DNA from 2 places in the Paenibacillus sp. PastF-3 genome. Region 1 is predicted to be linked to the other one. Evidence: a T-box and tRNA genes for the amino acid it is inferred to sense, from the RefSeq annotation. Region 1 holds a T-box; the other holds one or more tRNA genes.
What was found. The T-box of region 1 lies ahead of tyrS (tyrosine--tRNA ligase). A T-box ahead of a tRNA ligase gene usually reads a tRNA of that ligase, here a tRNA-Tyr.
Positions count from the first base shown of each region.

Region 2: it encodes a tRNA-Tyr, which carries the amino acid that the T-box ahead of tyrS (tyrosine--tRNA ligase) is inferred to sense. The anticodon was not compared.

Region 1 is NZ_JARXWM010000008.1:282,411-290,846, reverse strand. Features, by position in the region: gene M2444_RS18315 (acetamidase/formamidase family protein) at 1-1,186, shown strand, start outside; gene M2444_RS18310 (Lrp/AsnC family transcriptional regulator) at 1,273-1,719, opposite strand; T-box leader at 1,871-2,101, shown strand; gene tyrS (tyrosine--tRNA ligase) at 2,241-3,500, shown strand; gene M2444_RS18300 (hypothetical protein) at 3,716-4,006, shown strand; gene M2444_RS18295 (anaerobic sulfatase maturase) at 4,326-5,570, shown strand; gene M2444_RS18290 (ROK family protein) at 5,638-6,837, opposite strand; gene M2444_RS18285 (chromate transporter) at 7,024-7,686, shown strand; gene M2444_RS18280 (chromate transporter) at 7,698-8,231, shown strand; gene M2444_RS18275 (formylglycine-generating enzyme family protein) at 8,267-8,436, shown strand, end outside.
Region 2 is NZ_JARXWM010000005.1:157-8,592, reverse strand. Features, by position in the region: gene M2444_RS11820 (acyltransferase) at 1-562, opposite strand, end outside; gene M2444_RS11815 (acyltransferase) at 856-1,365, opposite strand; gene ppaX (pyrophosphatase PpaX) at 1,362-2,018, opposite strand; gene lgt (prolipoprotein diacylglyceryl transferase) at 2,024-3,055, opposite strand; gene hprK (HPr(Ser) kinase/phosphatase) at 3,068-4,006, opposite strand; gene M2444_RS11795 (ABC transporter ATP-binding protein) at 4,217-5,338, opposite strand; gene M2444_RS11790 (PucR family transcriptional regulator) at 5,453-6,547, opposite strand; tRNA gene M2444_RS11785 (tRNA-Lys) at 6,697-6,769, opposite strand; tRNA gene M2444_RS11780 (tRNA-Tyr) at 6,775-6,860, opposite strand; tRNA gene M2444_RS11775 (tRNA-Phe) at 6,870-6,942, opposite strand; tRNA gene M2444_RS11770 (tRNA-Asp) at 7,009-7,086, opposite strand; tRNA gene M2444_RS11765 (tRNA-Thr) at 7,100-7,175, opposite strand; tRNA gene M2444_RS11760 (tRNA-Val) at 7,208-7,283, opposite strand; tRNA gene M2444_RS11755 (tRNA-Met) at 7,292-7,368, opposite strand; tRNA gene M2444_RS11750 (tRNA-Ser) at 7,400-7,491, opposite strand; partial or broken rRNA gene M2444_RS11745 (23S ribosomal RNA) at 7,574-8,436, opposite strand, start outside.

The sequences.
Region 1 (8,436 bases):
AGGCGCTGAGCCAGGGGATGTTCTGGAAGTGAAGATTTTGGACATGAAGCTGAGACCTAATGGAAATGACAAATACGCAGGTAAAACCTATGGCGTGAATGCCGCGGCGAACTGGGGTTATCTATACGGAGATATGGTTGAGGAGCCGAAAAAACGTGAAGTGGTCACCATCTATGAGATGGATACTGAAGGTGGGACGGATTATGCAACTGCTGTTTATAACTACAGATGGACAGCGCAAACCGATCCGGATGGTCAAGTGCACCCGACAATCGACTACCCAGGTGTAATTGTAGACCATAATACGATTGATAAGAACTTTGATGTATTGAAAGGTATAAAGATTCCAGTACGTCTCCACTTCGGCACGATGGGTGTGGCGCCTAAAGAAGCAGATATCGTTGATTCCGTCCCTCCTTCTTACAATGGTGGCAATGTAGATGATTGGCGGATTACTGAAGGTGCAACGATGTATTACCCTGTATCCGTACCGGGTGCGCTACTGTCGATTGGTGATCCGCATGCCGGTCAAGGGGATTCTGAGATTAACGGAACGGCTATCGAGACATCGGTCACTGGTGATATACAAGTCATTCTTCATAAAAAAGCAACGCTTAACAAAAAATTGAATGGGTTAAGTTTCCCATTACTTGAAAATGAGTACGAATGGGTTGTGCATGGCTTCAGTTATGCGAATTATTTGGAGGCTCTCGGAGCAAGTGCACAAACAGATATCTTCAAAAACTCTTCCATCGACAAAGCGATGAAGGATGCTGCTCATAAAACGAAAGATTTTTTAATGGGTGGAATGGATTTGAGTGAGGATGAAGCGTACTCACTGATGTCTGTGTCTGCGGATTTCGGAATTACACAGGTGGTGGATGGTAATTGGGGCGTGCATGCTTTGATCGATAAAGGCCAATTCGGTGATTCGGAGCGCAAGGCAGTGGGATTACGTAGCAGCTTTGAAAGCTTTGGTGCGAAGGTGAGCTGGAAACCGGCTACTCAGACAGTAACTATAAGCTACAATAATAATGTTCTAGAGATGAAAGTCGGGGCGACGACAGGAATGTATAATGGAGAGGTCGTTAAGCTCGTTGCTCCAATAGAAGTTGTAAAAGAGAAGACTCAGGTCAGTGAATATTTCGCGAAATTTTATAAAGCTAAGTTATCTAAAACAGAGTAGGTGAATTAGTATAATTAGCAATCATTTCTTAATCATTATAAGATCCAAACCAGAGGAGAACCGTCTTTATAAAGTCGGTTCTTTTTTTATATATTTAGACCGTCCTGATTTTTATGGCGCTTTAATAAGATTTGGTTTTCTACACGGACTAGACCGTCCAGACAGTAGATGGATTCATGCATAAACCGTTCCATCTCTTCAAGGTTCTCAACTAGAATGTGAATGTGAAGAATGCAAGGCCCTGTCATTTCATAAAGTACGGCTACGCGTTCATTTTCTTTCAAGATCCCGACTATATGATTTAAATGAGAAGGCTCTACTTCAAGCTCCAAATATGCGGAAATTTTCTTTCCTAGCTTTTCTGCGTTAATGACGATTGAGAATTGCTCAATAATTCCTTGATTGACGAGCCGATCAATACGATCCTTAACCGCTACACTAGATAAATTAACTTCTTTAGCTAGATCGGTGTAGGAGATTCTGCTGTTTTGAGTTAGGCGTTCTAAAATATGATTATCGATTGGATCAAGCATACGGAGTCGTTCACCTCTTTTTTCGTAATTGTAACAGAAAAAAATAGGCAATGCCTAGTAGTGCATCACAGCAGGAGTGTGACTCAGCATTCTCAGCTTAAGATGTTGACATTGAAGAATTATTTCACTATACTGGCTGTAATCTTATATACGATATACGTTGAAGAAGCCCAGTAGTAGCTTAGTCCCTGTTCCAGAAAGCCGGGGGTTGATGAAACCCGGTACACACTAAGAGTACGAATTACACTTTGGAGTATCTCGGCTAACACCGAGCGGAATGGCGAACGATATCTCGTCACGAGTGGCATCAATGCTGTGTTTTAGCATTAGCGTTTCATTGGTGCAATCTGGGTGGTAACACGGTTATTCAATCGTCCCTATGTCTACAATAGACAAGGGGGCGATTTTTTTGTTTTTAAATATAGGGATTTATAGGTTTCACTTCATCAATTATCCTTATATTTGCTTGGCGGACTGATGATTCGTTATAGGATATCTACTAATTTAAGGGGTGTTAGGCAATGAATATTATCGACGAACTAGAATGGCGCGATGCCATCAATCAACAAACCGATGCCGAAGGGCTTAGAGAATTGACCAACAAGAAATCCGTTTCAGTGTACTGCGGTGTAGACCCGACGGGTGACAGTATGCATATTGGTCACTTGATTCCGTTCATGGTACTCAAAAGATTCCAGCTTGCAGGCCATCGTCCGGTTATTCTAATTGGCGGTGCAACAGGTACGATTGGTGATCCAAGTGGACGCCAGTCTGAACGCTCTTTGCAGACACTGGAGCAAATTCAAGCGAACGTGGATGCACTTACGGCACAAATGAAAAAACTGTTCGTAACCGATGGCGACAATCAAATTCGCATGGTGAACAACTATGATTGGACGCATAAAATCAATGTTATTGAGTTTTTGCGTGACTATGGTAAGAACTTCAGCATCAATTCGATGCTTGCCAAAGATGTTGTAGCGAGCAGATTGGACAGCGGAATTTCCTTTACGGAATTCTCCTACCAAATCCTGCAATCCCTAGATTACCTGCATTTGTACCAGCATGAAGATGTGCAGCTGCAAATTGGTGGCTCTGATCAATGGGGCAACATTACAAGTGGACTGGATTTGATCCGTAGAAAAGAAGGATCTGAAGCTATAGCCTTCGGTCTTACTATCCCGCTTATGCTGAAATCCGATGGCACGAAATTTGGTAAATCAGCTGGTGGAGCAATCTGGCTGGACCCGAACAAAACGACTGCGTTTGAGTTCTACCAGTTCTGGGCGAATACGGATGACCGTGATGTTGTGAAATACTTGAAGTACTTCACATTCCTTTCTAAAGAACAAATTGATGCAATTGCAGAAAAAGTACAGTCTGAACCACATAAACGTGAGGCTCAAAAAACACTAGCTGAAGAAATGACCAGATTCGTGCATGGTGAAGAATTGCTGGAGCAGGCGAAACGTATTACTGCTGCTCTGTTCAGTGGAGATATCAAATCCCTAACAGCTGATGAGATCGAGCAAGGCTTCAAGGAAATGCCGACTTACGAAACTACACTGGAATCCAAAAACATCGTAGAGTGGTTGGTTGATCTCGGGATCGAGCCATCTAAGCGTCAAGCGCGTGAAGATATCACCAAAGGCGCAATTTCCATGAACGGTGAAAAAGTTAGCGATGTAGCATTTGAAGTTACAGCAAATGAAGCGATCGGTGGCCGGTTTATCATTATCCGTAAGGGTAAGAAAAACTACAGCTTGGTGAAATTGTCCTAGAAGGTATAATATTAATAGGTCTTCCTTATATGAATAAGGGAGGCTTATTGCTATATTTGGGATAGTTAGCTTATCATTTACGTATTAAAATGAAAATCGAAGGTGAAATCGTTGGAATTATGTTAAGATTAGGATTCGTGTGATTTATAGATTAACATAATCATCAGAAACCATAATAGAAAATTAGGAGTGGTAATTTGAGAAGACAAAAACCAATGACCATGGAAGAATTAATGAATGAACTTCAAGGTCAAAAAATGAATCAAGAAGATCCCAATGAAATATCTTTTGAAAAGCTGTTTAATGAAGAGTTTATGAAAAAATACTCGAACTGGATGAGTTTTGATGAATTTTTAATCAAAGGGAACTTTCAAGTAAAGACAGAAGAAGATGTTGCTGACATACCTGATGAACTTTTTGATCGTCATGTAGCAAGAGAGACGAAGTTTGCAGATTGGAAATCAATGTTGGAAACAGCAAATAAGGAATACGTCCGTACAACATGAAACAACATTAGTATTTAAAGTCCCCGAAACGGAACTGCCCCCGTTTGAAATTTGGGATTAAAGTACCTAACAAGTTTAAATAGCCAGTCGCTGGAAATTCAGCGACTGGCTATTTTTTTCGCTAAAATACTGTAATCAAACGAATCCCATTCTCAAATATACTGCACTCTCATTAGTTTATGGGGAGGTGTTTTTTATGTCCAATTATTCGATTAACTGTGATGTTTTACTCATTGATGATTTGCATCCTATGATTTAATTGAAGACATAGGAAATCGCTTTAACAAAGATAGTATATACATAGGAGGGGCAGACTCGTATGGCAACATGCATGCAGACCACAAGGCCACAAACCCTTAATGTCATGTGGAAAACCGTCTCAGAGGATTGTAATCTAGCCTGTGATTATTGCTACTACAGCACAGCAGGGGGGCATCCTCGGCAACCGATCCGGGTGATGGATATGGATCTTCTGGAGCGATTTATCGCTCAGTACATGAAAAGATCATCAGGTATAGCGACTTTTTCTTGGCAGGGAGGGGAGCCGCTATTGGCCGGACTTCCGTATTTTGAACGCGTGATTTCACTCCAAGCTAAGTACGCTCCACCTCATACAATGATTAGTAATGCGCTGCAGACCAACGGAACGCTTATTAACGAGAAATGGGCGGAATTTTTTAAACGGTATAACTTTTTGGTTGGGATTAGTGTGGACGGTCCTGAGCCCATTCATGATGCGCATCGTATAACGGGCTCGGGGAAAGGTAGTTATGATCTAGTTATGCGTGGGGTTCGCCATTTACAGAATGAGGGTGTGGACTATAGTATTCTGACGGTGATCCATGAAGATAACGTAACGAAACCGGACGATTTGATGGCATTTTACCAAGAACAAAAATTTCCCTATGTTCAGTTTATCCCTTGCATGGATTTTGTTTCACAGAAGAGTGATATGCCTGGCCGCTTTCGAATTACACCTGAACAATACGGAGTCTTTTTATGCCGTACATTTGATCTGTGGTACAACGAGGGGTATCCAGAGCTTCCCATTCGTAATTTTGAGAATATGCTTCTAGTATTCATGCATCGGGAGGCAGAGTTGTGCGTTCACAGCTCATGCTGTCCGAAGATGATGGTGCTTGAAACCAACGGGGATGCTTATCCTTGCGATTTCTTTATTGATGAAGAGCACTGGTTAGGAAATATCGGCTATACCGACCTTGAAGCACTGCTTACCAGCCCTATATATGATGACTTTTTGTTAATGAAACCCAATATGAATGAATCATGCTATAAGTGTGAATATCTTAGCTTTTGCAATGGGGGATGCCCACGCAACCGGAATTGGCTTGATGTTCATGATCGTACTGAGGTTGATTATTTCTGCAGTAGCTATAAAATATTCTACTCATATGCCTATGAACGAATGATACTGCTAGCAAACCGACTTAAATCGGAGCAGATGCTGGCGTTCAGGAAAAGTGACAAACTACTTCCAGGTAGAAATGATCCATGTCTCTGCGGAAGCGGGAAAAAATTTAAGAGTTGCTGTCAACCACTATAGCTCAAATTTTTAAAAAAGGTTGTTCCAACAATCATGCAAATTGTTGTGAAACAACCTTTTTGATATGTTAAAGAACCATTTGGTTTCTCACCATAATAGCCGCACCAGTCACCACAGCTTCTTCTTTTAATGTACCCAGGGAGAAATGAGGTTGGTATTCAGGATAACGGTAAGTGTTTCGCTGTGCCACTTCAACCGCCGTTTGGAAAAACAATTCGTGAGAGTGGATGAGCGCACCACCTAGAATGATGGTTCCAGGATGAAACAGGTTAATAACGTTGGCGAGGCCAATACCGAAGTGAATGGCGGCTTGGGTAAATAATTCACGGGCGTGTGGATTACCCTCTCTAAAGGCTTGTACCAATACATCATAAGTCAGCTTCTCCGGCGATACTTTGTATCTTTGGAGGATCAGATCTTTGTCCATCTTTGCCTCTGAACGTGCACTTTGTTCGAGCGCCTGCACAGAAACGAATGCTTCTAAAGCTCCGTAATTCCCTTCATTATTTAATCGGGGTCCGTCTGTCTGGATGATCATTTGACCAATGGCATCTTCCATATCCATCGTGCCATGAACAATACTTCCATGCGACATCATCGCATAGCGGAGCCCTGCTCCAGCATGAACATAGAGCATATGTTGAATGTTAGCGTGACGGATGGACCATCGTTCTCCAAGGAGTGCGGAATTGGCACCGTTGTCGAGCAGAGCTTTGAAGCCCGTTCGTTCCTCCACCAATTTGCAAATAGGCAGATTGTTCCAGCCAGAAGAAGGGAAGTGTAGCGGTTTTAAGATAAAACCATTATCCCGGTCAAGCGGTCCCACGGCTCCAATTCCTATGCCAATAATTTGACTGTCCACTAACTGATGATCCCTGAGGAAAGCGCGTATTTGACTACTTACATGATCCATAAATCTTTCAGGTGTGAATGCCTGATCCATTCTCCAGTGAACAATTGATTTTGGATTCATTTGCATATCAAATAAACCAAGGGAAGAATACAGCCTGGAAATCTCTAAACCGATGATGTAACCGTAGGAAGGATTGATCTGGTATAAAATAGGTCTTCTGCCTCCGCTAGATTCCCCGAATCCGCATTCTATCAGCAAGCCTTCTTCCGTCATTTCATCTAATATTCGGGTCATTGTGCTTTTGGTAAGTGAAAATGTTTGTAGAAGATCTAACTTGGAAACTGTGCCTTGTTCGGCGATTCGGTCGTATAGGAGTTTCTTTGGGGATGGAATGTGTGTCGAGCGCTTTTCCACGATATACCTCCAAGCTATATATAGGGTGAACTAGTAAGATCGGTTTTAATAAAGTTTGTATTTATTAACATTAATATAGTATAACGCATAACCCAAAGAATGTATTTTACCGTTCAAAAAACTTAATTCCATTTTGGGAAAAAGTGATATAATGAAATTACGACAGAAAATATAAGGGTGGAGTCCATGAGAACAACTATGAAAACAAATGCGATGACGAATACAGACCTAAGGATAAGTCTATTGCTCCAGTTGTTTTGGGTATTTGTTCGAATCGGTCCTGTTACTTTCGGGGGAGGTTATGCGATGATCCCTATGATCGAACGGGAAATTTCCACTAAACGGAAATGGCTAGCTGAAGAGGAGATGGATGAAATTTTATCTTTAGCTGGCGCAGCACCAGGTGGGGTAGGAGTAAATGCGGCGGCATTCATTGGTTATCGACTTGCTGGTGTGAAGGGTGCGATTGCTGCAATCGCTGGGATTACGATTCCAACCTTTATCATTGTTTGTTTGCTTAGCGCCGTTTACTCACTTCTGGCCGACCAACCAAAAGTTATTGCCGCCATGAAGGGGATTCATGGTGCTGTTATTGCCTTGATCCTAGTAGCAGCATATCGAATGGCCAAGAACGCTATATTTGACAAGACTACGGCTGTTACGGCGCTAATTATACCGATTGTTTTATTAGTTTCCGGAATCAATCCCATTTACGTGATCGCAGCTGGATTGATTATCGGGTTTGTATATATGCCAATCAAACAGCTCTTTGGGCTCCAAGTTCGGACAGAGAAGGATTCCTTGAATGATTCAGATGAAGAGTCGAATTATCCGGAGTATTACATCTAGGGGGAAGCGATGTGATTTGGAATTTATTTTTTATCTTTATAAAAATTGGACTGCTCTCCTTTGGGGGAGGGTACGCCATCATTCCGATGATTCAGCATGAAGCTATGGCTGGTGGTTGGTTATCTGAAAGGGAATTTCAAGAGGTAGTTTCCATCGCAGGGATGTCACCGGGCCCTGTTGCAACTAACAGTGCAACCTTGATTGGATATCGTGTAGCTGGAATTGAAGGAGCGATTGTGTCCACATTAGGCATGGTTCTGCCTTCATTAATCATCATCATTTTTATTTCCATCTTTTTTTATCGGGTGAGGGACAGTCAATGGATTAAAACGTTATTTTATGGGTTGCGACCAGTGATTACGGGTTTGATTGCCTATGCTGCGATTCGGTTTGGTTTAAATAGCGTGGAACACGCCTTCGTTACTTGGCAAACCATTGGCACGTTGATCATTGTATTCGCTGCACTTTATGGTTTAATGAAATATAAGCTGCATCCGCTCACCATTATTGTTGCCTCTGGCATTCTTGGTGTAGCCTTTTTTTAGACAGAGCCGGGACGATCCCGGATTGGAGGTAATACATGTCAGAGAATATACGGGCTTGCTGCTCAGCTAGTCGAAATCAAGTTGAGAAACAAGGTTCCATCGATGATGTTTGTAAGGAGAACACAACTATCCAAAGACCAGAAGGGGATACAGATTTCTCGGACATGATCCTTATTCCTGGAGGTACTTTTCTTATGGGGACGGA
Region 2 (8,436 bases), on a different contig from region 1:
GCTCGTACTTATTCCAAAAAATAAAACCCCACTGAAGCGCCAAACCCACCGGTATCGCCCATTTAATTAAGAAGCGGGAACTCTGCATTAGCTTAAGCAGCACTGGAAAAAGTAAATAAAATTGAATGCTAATAAAGACAAAATACAAATGCGCATATGCGGAACCCGAGAATAATGCTCTAGAAAAGCTTAACAAGTTGTCTCCAAAGTTCTGCATCAATCGTCCGTTAACATATAGACTTAGTGCATAATAGCCCATAGAAGCTAGCAAATAAGGCAGCAAGATGTACTTTAATCGCCGACGGTAGAAATTAATGATCAAGCTGCATGTCACAGGACGACCATAATAATTATAAAACAATACGAAGCTGCTAAGGAAAATAAATGAGGGCGTGCCGAATTTAAAGAAAATGTTAATCCAGTTCAGCCAGTAATAATAAGGAGAATGCAGTGCCTGCTCTCCAGCAGCAAAAGATGACGCATGCACATGCAGTACTCCTAATATAGCTAGGGCTCTGAAAATATCCAGCTGGGGCAGCCTTTCCTGTCTCACAGTATTCATATTAAATTCCTCTTCTCTACTATGATGGTTGTTCATAGAGACGCTAAGCGGAATGTGGAAACTGAACATACCAGGAAGTCTGCACTTGCTGAATTTACATTCTGATATTTGAAGCTGAATGCCTAGCGTGGGATTTACGTGATTACTAAGGCTAATTATACCGTCTACATCCGAATAAAAAACTTAAGAAGATCTTAAAGTTTTCTTAATAAGCTTCTCCAAGACGCAAGAAACCCTGCAGATCCTGCGCTAAAAAAACGCAATATGAAACTGCAGGGTTTACGAAGCATCTTTTATACTTGTTCCGAAGAATCTTCCGATGAAGCTGGGCGTAGCTCTCGCAGTGGATTGCCTCCTACAAAAGAGCCAGCCGCCACGTTCTTGTGTACTACTGATCCAGCGGCAACAACTGCCCAATCACCAATGGTTACACCGGGAAGAATCGTTGTATTCGCGCCAATCAATACATTTTCACCAATCACTACTTCACCCAGACGATATTCCTTGATTAAATACTCATGCGCCAGAATCGTCGTGTTATAACCGATAATAGAGTTCTCACCCACCGTTATTTTTTCCGGAAAAAATACATCCACCATCGCCATCAGACCGAAGGAGGTATGCTTGCCTACCTTCATCCCGAGAATCCGACGATAGATCCAGTTCTTTAACGGTAGAATCGGGCAATAACGGGCAATCTGAATAAAAATAAAGTTCCGGACACCCTTCCACGGGCTGACCGTACGGTAAATGTACCAAAGTGAGTTATGACCTTCTACAGGATATCGGGTTACGTTTCTCACGATTCACTCGTTCCTCGCTCCACTATTTCTATAATATCCTTCATGTTATGGATAATATAGTCGGGATCATACTTGCGGAGAGTCTCTTCGCCTTTCAATGACCACGATACTCCAGCCGCATATACACCGGCAGCTTTTGCTGACTGAATATCAACCGTACTGTCACCCACCATAAGAGTTTTACGAGGATCAACGCCAAGGTTATTGACTGCTGTCAGAACAGGCTCAGGATGTGGCTTTGGTTCAGTAACATCGTTCACTGTCACAATCGTATCCATGTACTTTAGCAAATCAAACATCTCAAGCGATTTAATCGTTGTTGGACGAATTTTTGTGGTCACAATCCCCATTTTAATTCCGCGACGTAAGAGCTCTTCCATTGTCTCATTCACTTGAGGAAAGGGACGTACTAACGCATCGTGATGTTCATAATTATAAGAACGGTAGGATTTCTCAAGCGCACCACTTACATCCTCAAGTCCAGAGAAGACTCTCATCTGTTGCTGAAGGGTTGTGCCCATATGCGGAATAATCTCTTCCCTAGTGAGTGGAGCTAGACCATTGTCCTTCAGCGCGTACATAAACGAACTAATAATTAGCTCATTTGTATCGACAATCGTTCCATCTAGATCAAAAAGAACGCATTCTATCATAAGCTTTACTGCTCCTTCTTATCTCCATCCGCAGGCTGTCCTTGCTCAGATTGAGCCCCGTGACGAGCTTTCTGCGGTGTATTTACTGCGCTTTCAGGCACTATAGTATCTGCTTTGATCGGTTTAGTACATACAATAGGATCAGAATAATGTGCTTTTGACTCTCCGGTGACCCTACGAATAATGATAAGCAGTACAGCTGCGACGATGATCAGTAGCGCAAGCAGCTGAGAAATGCGGATATTTCCATAGCTTGGGTCCAAGTATCCTTGCTCAAAACCTAGCCATTCCATCGGTTTCCACAATCCATTCATAAAGGATGCCAAGCCTGCGCTTCCATTAAACGCCAAGCTGTCTGTACGTATAGCTTCAATGAAGAAACGACCGATAGAATACCATATAAAGTAAGACATGAAGATCTCACCGGCACGCACAAACTTCTGGCGACGAAGGACCATGAGTAGCGCGATACCCAGTAAGCTCCAAAGAGATTCATACAAGAAGGTCGGATGATGAAAAGCATCCCCTATGTACATTTGATTCACAATGAAGTCAGGTAAATGCAGTTTATCCCGCAAGAATGACTCTTCAACCACGCTGCCGTATGCCTCTTGGTTGACAAAGTTCCCCCAGCGTCCAATCATTTGACCCGCAAGTAGTCCAGGAGCACAAATATCAACGATACGCCAGAAGGGGTACCCTTTATAGCGGAAATAAATAATCCCACAAATAATGGCTCCAATTAAAGCACCGTAGATAGCGATGCCACCGTTCCAGATCTTAAAGACATCTATTAAATTATCCTTATAATCCTCCCATTTAAACGCTACAAAGTAAATCCGTGCCCCAATAATGGCCGAGGGCACACCTAGCAGTAGCATATCCATAAAGAATTCTTGTGGTATACCAAACCGTTTGCCCTCGCGGATCGCAAGAAATAACCCCGCGAGTGCACCGAAACCCAGTATTAATCCGTACCAGTGTACTTGCAGTGATCCAATTGAGAAGACAATAGGATTTAGTGCTAATGGGAACATTCTCTCACACTCCTAATCGAGATCATCCATATCTTCGGATATGGTCGCAGTTAGCTTATTCGTGAACTGCAAGGCTGCATTAAAGCCCATTTGTTTCAGGCGATAGTTCATCGCTGCAACCTCTATAATAACTGCAAGGTTACGTCCCGGGCGTACGGGAATCGTTACAAGCGGAACATCTGTGTCAATAATCCGTGTCGTTTCCTCATCAAGTCCAAGTCGATCATACTGCTTGTCTTGCTGCCAAGCTTCCAATCTAACAACAAGTGTAATCCGTTTATGATTACGAATAGCACCCGCACCAAAAAGTGTCATTACATTAATGATACCTACTCCACGGATCTCCAGTAAATGACGGATTAACTCAGGGGCTGTACCATGCAGCTGGTTATCTGAAGTCTGACGGATTTCCACTGCATCATCAGCAATCAATCGATGACCGCGCTTTACAAGTTCAAGGGCTGTTTCACTTTTACCAATCCCGCTACTACCCGTAATTAGCATACCTACACCATATACATCACAAAGTACGCCATGGATCGTCGCCGTTGGGGCCAATTTCCCTTCTAAGAAGCTAGTCAAACGGCTGGAAAAAATAGTCGTAGCCATCGAGCTGCGAAGCACAGGAAGGGCCTTTTCATTACTGATGTCAATTAACTCCTGAGGCACATCCAAACCACGTGTAATGACAATACAAGGTGTGTTATCATTGCAAATTCCACGAAGTCGACTTTTCCGCTCAGCTTCGGGCAGCATGGAGAAAAAAGCGAGTTCTGTCTTGCCTAGCAATTGAACACGTTCTTCTGGATAATATTCAAAATAACCAGCAATCTCTAGTCCAGGGCGATTCAGGTCATCGACCGTAATGGGTCTCTTTAGACCTTCCTGGCCGGAAATAACCTCTAATTGAAAATGCTGTACCAATTCAGATACTTTTACTTTCTTAGCCATGTAAGTTCGTCCTTTCGTCACCTGCGGTATTTGTCCGCTTACTGCGTCCGGTTGGCAGTGATCTCTTTACATTCCGGAGGTAATTCTCCTGCTATCTTAATTGATAACGCTTATGAATGCAATCTTAGCACCTAACCAAACAGGGTCCATCTAAACAATAAAGCCACCCTTTCGGGTGGCTTTATCAAGAGAGAAAAGATCTTTACAATCTTATCCCAACAAAATGTTAGCTTCGGATTCTTTATCAAAGAAGTGAACTTTGTTCATATCAATAGCCAATTTAGGCTTGCTGCCTTCGCGAGTAGTGGAACGTCCATCTACACGAGCGATTACAGTAGATTTACCAAGGCCGCTCAAGTAAAGGAGCATTTCGTGACCAAGGTTCTCAGTAACATCAACCAATGAAGTGAAGATTGTGTTCGGGGAAGCTTCCAAGAATACTGGCTCTTCATGGATATCTTCTGGACGAACGCCCATGATTACTTCTTTACCGATGTAGCCTTTGTTGCGGATGATTTGAGCTTTTCCGCCTGGTACTTCAACATCAAGGTTCTCAGCACGGAAACGGATAGAACCGCTCACTTCGGACAAAGTACCATTGATAAAGTTCATTGTAGGGGATCCGATAAATCCAGCTACGAACAAGTTTGTTGGTTCATTGTACAACTCTTCAGGGGAAGCTGCTTGTTGAATGATACCATCATACATAACTACGATGCGATCACCCATTGTCATTGCTTCTGTTTGGTCATGCGTTACGTAGATACAAGTAGTTTCAAGGCGCTTAACCAGTTTAGTGATTTCAGCACGCATTTGACCACGAAGTTTAGCATCCAAGTTGGAAAGAGGCTCATCCATCAAGAAGACTTGTGGATCACGTACGATAGCGCGTCCCAAAGCGACACGTTGGCGTTGACCACCGGAAAGCGCTTTTGGTTTACGATCTAACAAATGCTCGATATCAAGAATTTTAGCAGCTTCGCGAACTTTCTTGTCGATTTCATCCTTCTTCACTTTACGAAGTTTCAAACCGAAAGCCATGTTTTGGTATACGCTCATATGCGGATACAGGGCGTAGGATTGGAATACCATCGCGATATCGCGGTCTTTAGGTGCAACGTCATTAACTACACGATCGCCAATGTACATTTTACCTTCGGAGATTTCTTCCAAACCAGCGATCATACGCAAAGTTGTGGATTTACCGCAACCGGAAGGTCCAACCAATACTAGAAATTCCTTATCTTTAATATCAAGATTGATATCGATTACTGTTGCTTTATCTGAACCCGGGTATTTTTTGAAAATATGCTCTAAACGTACGCCTGCCATTGTATTTCCCCCTCGAGTTAATTATTAATTAGTTAATATAAAAATTCTGCTTCCTTGTACATTTATATTACCCCAGTCGGGACACTATGGCTATTTGTAAGGTTCACAAAAAACCTATTTCCTTTTCGTCACTTTATACAAAAGCATAGTAAGCTTCACAATAGCAGCGTCCCCAAAGCTTCGTACATCTGCTCCGGTCTCTTGTTTTATCTTATCCAGACGGTAGAGCAGCGTATTCCGATGGATATACAACTTCTTGGCGGTTTCACTTACATTACAGTCCATCTCAAAAAAAGTCTCCAAAGTCAGCAGCATTTCTTTATCTGATAGTACAGAGGAATAGTCACCAATTTGTCCAAGCAACTGTTTGCGGCGTACATCAGGAATGCTGTTAACCAGACGTTCCAAATGCAGCTCCCAAGGTAAATGAATATACTCTCCTACTTGAAAAATACGACCGAGTACAATGGTCTCCCTGAGCAGAGCTACAGATCCAGTCAATCCCTTAACAGGGACCATAGCTCGAGCTACTGCCAAATGGAATACCCCTACCCATTCACTAGCTATCAGCTCATGTAACCCCATACTAGTCTGTGCTAGAAGATCATCTACACTCTCTTCTTCATCATCCTTATCATCCCCGCCCGTAAGTAATTCTTTACGAGCTAATATTAACCATTCCTTCTCTTGAAGGGGAATGAGCAGAATTTCGTTCTCAAAATAGCTGCGCAGTAATTTCATCAGTGAACGGTAAGAGATCTGTGGACTATGCGCAATCTCACTACTAAGGAGGAATGGAATCATATCTCCGAACAGACGTCCCTTTAGGGTGATCTCATCGGGAATTTCAGTGTCATTCTTCTCTTGCTCTAGCTCCGTGTTCAACCAAGCGCCAAGCTGCCGCGCCTCCACTTCACCTTCTTCTCTAAGCCCTGTAGCTTTAAGTGCAATAGCAAAATTTCGAACTGCATAGTTGACCAGTTGTACTTCCAGAGAGGTAAGCCCCTCCATTTCTACCCAAACAGCGGTTATACGTCCGTCACTCTCATACAAAGGTGCCCAGAGATGACCCTCATGGATTACCAGCTGATCCTGTCCTTCTAATCCCATGCTAAAAAGAGAAGCTGAATGTTGCCTCCCTAACTGCTTGATTCCGGTTCTCTTTCCGGTGAGCTGCTCTAATTTTTTCCGCAATGTCTCACTATCCATAGTCACCATGCTCCACCACTTTTGCTCTTTTCGCCTATTTTAGCATATTCTCTTATATTATGTTAATCGCTTCAGTAGCGCGCTGCTATAATACAACCATAAAACACAAAAAAAGCCACCACCCTAAGGTGATGACTTTCTGTTTGGGATGAGCCATGAAGGACTCGAACCTTCGACACCCTGATTAAAAGTCAGGTGCTCTACCAACTGAGCTAATGGCTCATAAATGGTGGGGGATGATGGATTCGAACCACCGAACACGTACGTGAGCAGATTTACAGTCTGATGCGTTTGGCCACTTCGCTAATCCCCCAGGGAAAAGTGGCTCGAGACGGATTCGAACCGCCGACACGAGGATTTTCAGTCCTCTGCTCTACCGACTGAGCTATCGAGCCATATTAAATTGACATAAAAATAAAGTGGTAGCATTAAACTTCCCACCCTAGTTTTGTGGAAAAAAATGGCGGAACCGACGAGATTCGAACTCGCGATCTCCTGCGTGACAGGCAGGCATGTTAGGCCAACTACACCACGGTTCCGCATTGATAATAATGGTGCCGGCGAGAGGACTTGAACCCCCAACCTACTGATTACAAGTCAGTTGCTCTACCAGTTGAGCTACACCGGCACGGTGTGAAATAGATCCTAAAGAGATAAAAATGGTGGAGGCTGAGGGGATCGAACCCCCGACCCTCTGCTTGTAAGGCAGATGCTCTCCCAGCTGAGCTAAGCCTCCAGGTATTATGGTAGCGGCGAAGGGGATCGAACCCCCGACCTCACGGGTATGAACCGTACGCTCTAGCCAGCTGAGCTACACCGCCACAATAATTTAGAAATGCTATGGATTGAAAATGGCGGAGAGAGTGGGATTCGAACCCACGCACCGCTTACGCAGTCTAACCCCTTAGCAGAGGGTCCCCTTATAGCCACTTGGGTATCTCTCCAAACGATATCAGTACCACAGCAATCCAAACAGGAATTTGACTCCCTGAAAACTGAATCCGAATTGAATTTGCGTTTTAAGTATAGGATAAGCCCTCGACCGATTAGTATTGGTCAGCTCCATGCATTACTGCACTTCCACCTCCAACCTATCTACCTCGTCGTCTTCAAGGGGTCTTACTAATTGGGAAATCTCATCTTGAGGGGGGCTTCACGCTTAGATGCTTTCAGCGCTTATCCCGTCCGTACGTAGCTACCCAGCCATGCTTCTGGCGAAACAACTGGTGCACCAGCGGTACGTCCATCCCGGTCCTCTCGTACTAAGGACAGCTCCTCTCAAATTTCCTGCGCCCACGACAGATAGGGACCGAACTGTCTCACGACGTTCTGAACCCAGCTCGCGTACCGCTTTAATGGGCGAACAGCCCAACCCTTGGGACCTACTTCAGCCCCAGGATGCGATGAGCCGACATCGAGGTGCCAAACCTCCCCGTCGATGTGGACTCTTGGGGGAGATAAGCCTGTTATCCCCAGGGTAGCTTTTATCCGTTGAGCGATGGCCCTTCCATGCGGTACCACCGGATCACTAAGTCCGACTTTCGTCCCTGCTCGACTTGTAGGTCTCGCAGTCAAGCTCCCTTATGCCTTTGCACTCTTCGAATGATTTCCAACCATTCTGAGGGAACCTTGGAACGCCTCCGTTACTCTTTAGGAGGCGACCGCCCCAGTCAAACTGCCCGCCTGACACGGTCCCCGTACCGGATTACGGTACTAGGTTAGAACCTAGATACGATCAGGGTGGTATCCCAACGGCGCCTCCACCGAAGCTTGCGCTCCGATTTCTACGGCTCCCACCTATCCTGTACAGATCGTACCCAAATTCAATATCAAGCTGCAGTAAAGCTCCATGGGGTCTTTCCGTCTTGTCGCGGGTAACCTGCATCTTC